One region of the Exiguobacterium sp. SH1S1 genome, then DNA from elsewhere that is predicted to be linked to it. Evidence: riboswitches for the same ligand, from Rfam matches in the RefSeq annotation. Region 1 holds a riboswitch; the other holds the start of a gene.
What was found. Region 1 has a riboswitch for S-adenosylmethionine ahead of EVJ23_RS10920 (Na+/H+ antiporter NhaC family protein). Riboswitches for the same ligand answer to the same signal wherever they lie in the genome.

Region 1 (4,213 bases):
CGAACGTTGGGTTGTGTCGTTCGACGAATGAACTTGCCTGCAACCACAAGTCCATTATTATATGATAGATATCACAGTGAAATTTCGCAAATACTTTTTATTTTTTTTTGAGGAGGGCAGGGGGATGCGTCCTCTTGAACGAATTCGGGTAAAAGGTAGTAACGAAAGCCGAAGGTGGAAACTGAGATGCTCACATCACTCCAACAATATATATTGAACATCATCGAATGGCTCCAAGGACTGCCGGGAGGTCCTTGGGCTGGACTCGGGGCCCCGTTCCTGGAAGCGATTTTCCCGTTCCTCCCGCTCGTCTTGATCATCTCGGCGAACGCGGCTACGTATGGCTTCTGGCTCGGTGTGCTCTTATCGTGGATCGGCAGTTTGGCAGGGACGCTCCTCGTGTTCGCCGCCGTCCGATACGTGTTCCGCAAACCGATGACGCGTTGGCTCGAAAAACATAAACAGGGTGTCTATTGGCTCGATCGCATCAACCATATGAGTCCAATCTCGCTCGGATTCTTATATTCGTTGCCGTTCATCCCGGTCAGTTTGATCACGTACTTACTCGCCTTGATTCAAATGCCGCTCCGGACGTTCGTATTGGCGGCCGGATTCGGGAAACTGCTCGTCGTCGTCATCTTCTCGGTCATCGGTGATCAGTGGCAAGAGTTCATCCAAAGCCCGTTCCGCTTGTCGATGCTCGGCTTGCTCTTGCTCGTATTGTGGGCGATCAGCCGGGGTCTCGAAGAACTTCTCAAACGGCGCGCTTTCAAAAAACGGAACGAAGAGCTCAAACGTAAACGTGAAGCGAGAACATAAAAATCCTCGAAGGCGACCGCCTTCGAGGATTTTTGCTTAGTTGGTTTTTTTGAAACGTGGGAAGTTGAAGACGATCGCCAAGCCTCCGCAAATGAACAGGAGGAACGGATAGAACATATACGGGACGAGGGCGGGGGACGCCGTGTTCGTCAACTCGGCGGCGATGAGGAGCTGCGCCCCGTAAGGCAGAAGTCCTTGTACCCCGCACGAGAAGATGTCGAGTACGCTCGCTGACTTTTTCCGTTCGATGTCATACGTATCGGCGATATTCGCGGCAAGCGGGCCTGCTACGAGAATCGAGATCGTATTGTTCGCCGTCGCGACGTTCGTCGCACTGACGAGCCCGGCGATGCTCCATTCCGCACCAGCCCGGCGTTGAATCCGTGACGTGAGTGCGTCTCGTAAATAGGTGAGTCCACCGTTATGCGAGATGAGTCCGACGAGTCCGCCCATGAATAACGTCAAGAGCGAGATCTCGGCCATGCCCATCATGCCGTCGGCCATCGCCGTGACGTAAGACGTGACGGCCAAGCTTCCGTCAATCAGCCCGATGATGCCAGCGAGCGCGATGCCGCCGAGCAAAACGAGGATGACGTTCAGTCCGGTCAAGGCGAGGACGATGACGGCGAGATACGGAATCAACTTGTACCATTCGAACGCGGCCACTTCAATCGTCGACTCTCCGCTTGAGAGAACGGCTAACAGGACGGTCGTGATGATTGCGGCCGGGAGCACGATCCAAAAGTTGGTCCGGAACTTGTCGCGCATGTTCGTCCGTTGTGTCCGGACGGCGGCGATTGTCGTATCCGAGATGAACGACAAATTGTCTCCGAACATGGCCCCGCCGACAACGGCCGCGGCCGCGATTGCGATATTGACCCCGCTCTCTTGATGGATGCCGAGCGCGATCGGGGCGAGCGCGGCAATCGTACCGGTCGATGTGCCCATTGCCATCGAGATGAAAGCGGCGATGACGAACAGTCCGCTCAGTAAGAGTGACGGTGGCAGGAACGTCAAGGCCGCATTGACCGTCGCGTCAATCGCACCGATTGCACCGGCGACGTTCGAGAACGCACCGGCGAGCAGGAAGATGAATATCATGATCAAGATGCCTGGATTACCGGCACCTTGGGCGATGCGCTCAACGGTCTGAGTGACGCTTCCTTTCGTCATCATCGCAGCGACAATTAAAGCGATCAACGCCGCGATCAGCACCGGGAACTTGTAAAAGTCGCCATAATAAATACCCGCCCCGATGAAGAAGACGAGGAAGACGAGCAAGGGCAAGAGCGCCCATTTGTTAGCTGTTGGTTGTTCCAATCGATTCACCTCATTTCAAAGAATAGAAAAAAAGAGCCTTCCGAAAAAGGCTCTCTCTGTAAGAGACACCCTTTTCATCTTTCGAGCAGAACGCTCGCTGGATTTGGCACAGGTTACCCGCTGCCGAGACATCTAAGGGCCAGTCCCTCCGTCTCTCTTGATAAAAAGTCGTCATGATGTAGTTGTTAGACACGTTTCCTAACGTACCTGTTTCAAAGCGGGTTGTCAACAGAAATCCCCCTGCGCCAGTGGACGCGGGGGGAAGTCATGTCGTCAAAAAGTTGTAATGGGCGACGCGGTTACGACCGGCGTACTTGCCGCCGACGTAAAGGGCCCGGTCAGCGTTACGGATCGTATCGTCAAGCCGTTTGTCGCCGAACGCTTGAATCGTATCGACACCGATCGAGGCGGTCACGGGAATATCGACCCCATCGACACGGAACGGCTTATCTTCAATTTTCTGCCGAATCCGTTCGGCGATATCGACGGCTTGGTCGACGTCGCAATGATTGAGCAGCAAGATGAACTCCTCGCCCCCGTAACGCGCCGCAAAGTCATCGGTCCGGAGCATTTGCCGGATTCGCCGCCCGAACTCTTGGAGCACGCTGTCTCCGACTTGGTGACCGTGCGTGTCATTGATTTTTTTAAAGAAGTCGATGTCGAGCATCGCGACCGAGATCGGGTACATCGAGCCGTCCGAGATTTGTTGAATCCCATACTCGTAGAATGCGCGCGCATTGGCGAGCAGCGTCAAGCTATCGGTGCGGCTTTCCGTGTATAGGCGGTCGCGCTCGTGGCATCGGCTGATCGTTCGGTTGAACGATTTCAACAGTTTTACCATCTCGTTTTGAATGATGGGGGGATAGCCATAGACGTGTTCACCAATCATGACGATACGTGTGCGAATCCCGTCAATCTCTTCTGACTGGACTGAGATGAAGCTGTGGTAATCGTCATGAAACGCATCTGACAACGCTGCGTCCCATTCGAAGCGCATCTCATAATCGACAGACTTGGCGTGTGGATGGCGCGCTTCCATCAAGTCGAAGACGAGTGGACGGTCGATCGGCTGTCGCGTCAACAAATCGAAATAGAGCGTTCGGTCGAACAGGACGAACTCGACAAACCCTTTATCATATTGGTTGAGGCGCTCACATTGACTCAAGAACACTTCAATCGCCTGGGCCTCGCTTTGAGATAGGGAGACGGCCTCTTTCGCTTCATCGTACTGTTCGATCAATGACTTGAACGCGTCTTGGCGCCCTTTTTGAATCATCAACCGCTTAATAAAGAACGTGAGGGCGGCCGCGATGCTGCTGACGACGAGCAAGTTCGTCTCACGGAAGAACGACGCGGCGAAGATGAAGACCAAACTGACGATGTACGTGTAAAACGCGATGCTCAAAAAATCACGGACCGGGATATCGACGCGGAACCACCAGCCGACTTGATACTTCTGGACGACCGTGTTCAAAATTATGGCAATGATCAGACCGACGAGCGGAACGAACGAATCCTGCGAATAGAAGCCAAGACCAGTTTCACCTCCGAGGGCCAAGTAAACACTTGCCGGGATGGCGATTTCTAAAAATGACGTGATCGCGTTCCAAGGATAAGTGAACCGAAAGCGGCGGAGCGCGACGCGCGGTTTTAGGTTGGCGAACTGAAAGACGAGAAGTCCGATTTGGTTGACGAGGAGCGCCGTCTCAAAATCAAAGAATAAAAAGATGATGAGGACGATACTTTCTGAAAACGTGAAATAAATGCCTTTTCGTTCAATCGAGTCCATTTGGAAAATGACGACGAGCAGCGCGATCAAGATGAACGGAAGCGGCTCGATCGCCGGAATATCAAGAACACCGGTTGTAAACAAGGTGATGGTCAGTAAAACGATCAAACTCCAAATGCTCCAACCGAGGACGGACATTTTGCGAAAATGATTCATAGTTCCCTCCTGTGTGGGAAAAGTCTTCTCATATGTATGGTAGGAGATTCGGCACGGTTGCGCCCAAGTCCTGCCTATTCATCATAATGGCTGAATTCTAGCATTGAGTCTACATCAAATATCCTCTAT
Region 2 (4,213 bases), on a different contig from region 1:
TTCCATCAATAAACGATCGAGGCCGTCAGTTTTCGCGTGCCGGACGTCGGCTAAGCGTCGCTCGAGGTAGCTCGACTCGGTCAAACGCCCTGATAACTGATTCGCTTTCTCGAACGTAACTTGTCCGTGCGGGATCGTTTCCGGGTGAAGCTTGTTCCAGTCCATCAAGTCCTTGAGCGTTTCATACGGGAGCGCTGTCGTCGCCAAATACGCCTCGATCCCGAGCTTGAACTCATGGTAGAGGACGTCGCCTTGGTCAAGTCCGTCGTTTGACGGCAGGTCGACTTCGACGAGCTCGACCCCGCTCGCTTTGAGTAACGCCAGCGCCGCTTGATAGAGCGTCTGTTCTTCATCCGACAGTTCCGCCTTCACGAAACCGACGCGCATGCCGACGGCTTGACGTTCGTCGAGACACGTCCGGTACGGTGGACCGGCCGGTAGATGTGTCGTCGCCGGGTCCGAGTCGTCTTCCCCGCACATCGCTTCTAGTGCGAGCACCGCGTCGCGGAGCGTCCGCGCCATCGGACCGGCCGTATCTTGCGACCGCGAAATCGGGATGATCCCACTCCGGCTGATGAGCCCGACCGTCGGTTTGATGCCGACGATGCCGTTATGGACGCTCGGGTGGATGATCGACCCGCTCGTCTCGCTGCCGACAGCGAGCATCGTCAAGTTCGCAGCGACCGCTGACGCCGAACCAGAACTCGAACCGCCGACGTCGAGATTGTCACCATACGGATTGAGCGTCTGGCCACCGACCCCGCTCCATCCGTTCGGCATGTCCTCAGTCAAAAAATTGGCCCATTCCGATAAATTGGCTTTGCCGAGAATGACCGCCCCGTGCTCACGGAGGCGACGGACGAGTTCAGCGTCACGACCCGCAAAGTGATGCTCGAGCGCCACGGCGCCGGCAGTAGTCCTCATGAGTCCCGCCGTCTCGATGTTGTCCTTGAGTAAAACGGGAATACCGAGGAGTGGCAGCCGGTCTCCGCGTCGGTAGGCACGGTCAGCCGCCTCAGCCTCGAACAACGCGTCCGGGTTCACTTGGATGACCGCTTTCAGTTTATCGTTCAAGCTAGCGATCCGTGTCAAATAGTAGGCCGTCACGTCCCGGGCCGTGAACGTCCCTTCTTTATATCCGCGCTGTGCGGTCTCGATGTCTAGTTCAAATAAGTCTTGCATCCAATTCCCTCCTTATAGGCAATGTTATTCGGTATTCGCTGAATGCATCGAATCTCCTTGTTTTTATCGCCATTGGATGTGCAACTTGTTACACTAGAAGAAACGTTATTGGAGGTAGCCATGTCCCGCTCTTACATCCTTGTTTTACTGTCCGTGTTCGCCCTGTTCTTTCTACAATTGTTCGGGGATGATTTGCCGTGGGCATTCCCTGCGTCCATCGCCCTCATTATCTTGATTGTTGGTGCCACGCTATTTCAACTTCGGCGCACACCAAATCGTTGACGTTTAAACGAGACAGATGATATGATGCTGTCACCAACTACATATCGATATCTTGAGTGAACGAGAGACCTGGCTCTACGACTTCACAGCAACCTACTTCGGCAAGGTGCTACTTCCAGCAAGGCATCGCCTTGGACGATATGACAAAACGCTCATGTCGATGACATGGGCGTTTTTTTGGAATGAACATGAGGGGGATTTTATTTTGGAAAAAGCTACATTCGCAGGTGGTTGTTTTTGGTGCATGGTGACACCGTTCGAGGAACAGCCAGGAATCGAAGGAATCGTATCCGGTTATACAGGCGGACACGTTAACAATCCGACGTATAAAGACGTCAAGACAGGCACGAGTGGTCACTACGAGGTCGTCGAGATCACGTTCGATCCTTCTCAATTCTCATATGAGCGCCTGCTCGAATTGTATTGGATTCAGACTGATCCGACCGACGACGGCGGCCAGTTCCAAGACCGCGGGCAACAATACGCGCCCGCCATCTTCTATCATACGGAAGAGCAACGCGTGGCGGCAGAACAGAGTCGCGACGCGCTCGCCGCGAGCGGAAAGTTCAAACAACCGATCGTGACGAAAATCTTACCGGCTGACGTCTTTTACCCGGCCGAAGACTATCATCAAGATTATCATAAAAAAAATCCGGCCCACTATAAAGCGGACCGGAAACAATCTGGCCGTGACGAGTTCATCGACCAGACGTGGACAAGCTGACAACGACGGGCCCCATGCCCGTCGTTTTTTTAGCTCTTGGCGAGCCCGAGCATGAATCCAGCGACCACGATCAGACCGATCCCCATAAAGACGAAGACACGTTCTTTCGACGTCTTTTCTTCTTTTAACAAGTAAATGCCACCGAGTGTCGCGACGACGACGTTCAGTTGAGACAAGGCGAACGACGTGGCGATGCCGACTTCTCCGCTCGAGACGAACAACCCGAAATTCCCGATGCCCCAGGCAAGCCCGGCGAAGATGTTCTTGAACGTCTTCGGATCAAATTTTTTCACATCTTTTTCACGAAGACTGAACAAGAGCGCGGCGATGAACATCCCGAGCGACTGCGGTAGGATGGCGGTGATGCCGTCGACTTCAAAGTAGTTGGTGAGGACGGCATACGTCACGTAACCGATGCTCGAAACGAGGAGCACGAGGAGCCCTTTTTTCAAAGCACTACTGCTGTCAGATTCTTTATTTTGTTGATATGACGTCATGACGGCCCCGATGATGATCAAAACGAGGGCCGAGAAGCCGAGCCATAGCTCGGTCGATGTCTTCCAGTCACCGAGAACGATGACTCCGAACAGTGATGTCCCGACAAGCTGCATCCCTGTACTGATCGGCATCGCTTTCGAGACGCTTAAAATTTGGAACGACTGGAACTGAAGGTACTGTCCGAGCGCCCAGAACACACCCGAAATGAAACCAGTCACGATCGCGAGCGTCGTGAACTCTGGTTTGAAGACGAGCGCGATGACAACCGCCATCACCATCGCGCCGATCGTCGTGCCGATCAATTGTTGAATCGGCTTGCCGCCGACAATAGATACGATAAGCGGGATACTCCCCCACATGAGTGCGGGCAGTAGCGCTAGCAAAATCATCTCCATACGTTGCACCTGCTTTCTTAATATAACATTCTGTCTATTCTTCCCGGCTCTAGCGCTCATTAAACTTCAAAAAAATGATTTTCAAACTTCTTTCGTTTTTCTTGTTGCCAAATCATTTATTAGAATGATATAATAATTTCCAACGGGGCATTAGCTCAGCTGGGAGAGCGCCACGCTGGCAGCGTGGAGGTCAGCGGTTCGAGCCCGCTATGCTCCATTCCTTAAGTCGGTCCACTGATGTGGGCCGGCTTTTTTGTGTCCCCGCCTCGGTTTAAGTCGACACGAACCGGGTAATGATTGTAAGACATCATTTATCTTAAGGGGGACTTCCAATGAACCGAGCCTCTGTCGAAGAGACGATTTTGGCCGTGATCGATTGTATCCGGGCGAGCAACCATTGCTTCTCGAAATGTTTACAAGAAGAAGACCTGCTGATGGTCTCGGAATGTATCCGGTTGACGAAAGAATGTGCCGAAGTCGCCACACTCACCTTGAACGCGCTCGAAACCGACTCTGCGTTCACAAGACCGATCGCGGCGCTCTGCGCGCAAGTGTGTGATACGTGTGCCGTCGAATGCGGGCGTCACTTATACGACCATTGCCAACGTTGCTCTGAGGCGTGCTTGCGCTGCGCCGAGGCGTGTCGGCACCTCTCGGCCGCATGATCGCTTTCCAGTCTAACCTTGTGTTAGACTTTTTTTGTACAGATTTTTAACGAAGAGAGGAACTTTTATGCCACATTCTATTCTAGCAATCGACGTCGAGACGGCCAATCGCGACAGTCGGAGCATCTGCTCTGTCGGTTGGAGTTTACTTACAGACGGTGAAGTCGTCGAGACGAACCAATTGCTCGTCAATCCTGAGGAAGACTTTGACCAAGGTAACATTCGCGTCCACGGGATTCGCCCGAGCGACGTCTGGGACGCCCCGGCATTGCCCGAAGTGCTCGAACAGCTCTATCCGACACTGAACGCCGTCGACGTCGTCATAGCCCATAACGCCGCGTTTGACATGGGTGCGCTCCGTAAAGCGATCGCCAAGTACGACTTGTTCACTTTCCCGACGATTGAATACGGCTGCACCGTTAAGTTGTCCCGCAAGCTATACCCGGGGCTACCGAACCATAAGTTGA

Region 2: another riboswitch for S-adenosylmethionine. It lies ahead of msrA (peptide-methionine (S)-S-oxide reductase MsrA); the one in region 1 lies ahead of EVJ23_RS10920 (Na+/H+ antiporter NhaC family protein).

Annotation. Positions count from the first base shown of each region.
Region 1 is NZ_SJUZ01000005.1:168,943-173,155, forward strand. It holds gene EVJ23_RS10915 (TVP38/TMEM64 family protein) at 187-819, shown strand; gene EVJ23_RS10920 (Na+/H+ antiporter NhaC family protein) at 856-2,139, opposite strand; SAM riboswitch class I at 2,211-2,306, opposite strand; gene EVJ23_RS10925 (GGDEF domain-containing protein) at 2,405-4,084, opposite strand.
Region 2 is NZ_SJUZ01000001.1:54,210-58,422, forward strand. It holds gene EVJ23_RS00295 (amidase family protein) at 1-1,182, opposite strand, end outside; gene EVJ23_RS15250 (hypothetical protein) at 1,303-1,464, shown strand; SAM riboswitch class I at 1,509-1,608, shown strand; gene msrA (peptide-methionine (S)-S-oxide reductase MsrA) at 1,670-2,188, shown strand; gene EVJ23_RS00305 (GRP family sugar transporter) at 2,218-3,081, opposite strand; tRNA gene EVJ23_RS00310 (tRNA-Ala) at 3,226-3,298, shown strand; gene EVJ23_RS00315 (four-helix bundle copper-binding protein) at 3,414-3,746, shown strand; gene EVJ23_RS00320 (3'-5' exonuclease) at 3,814-4,213, shown strand, end outside.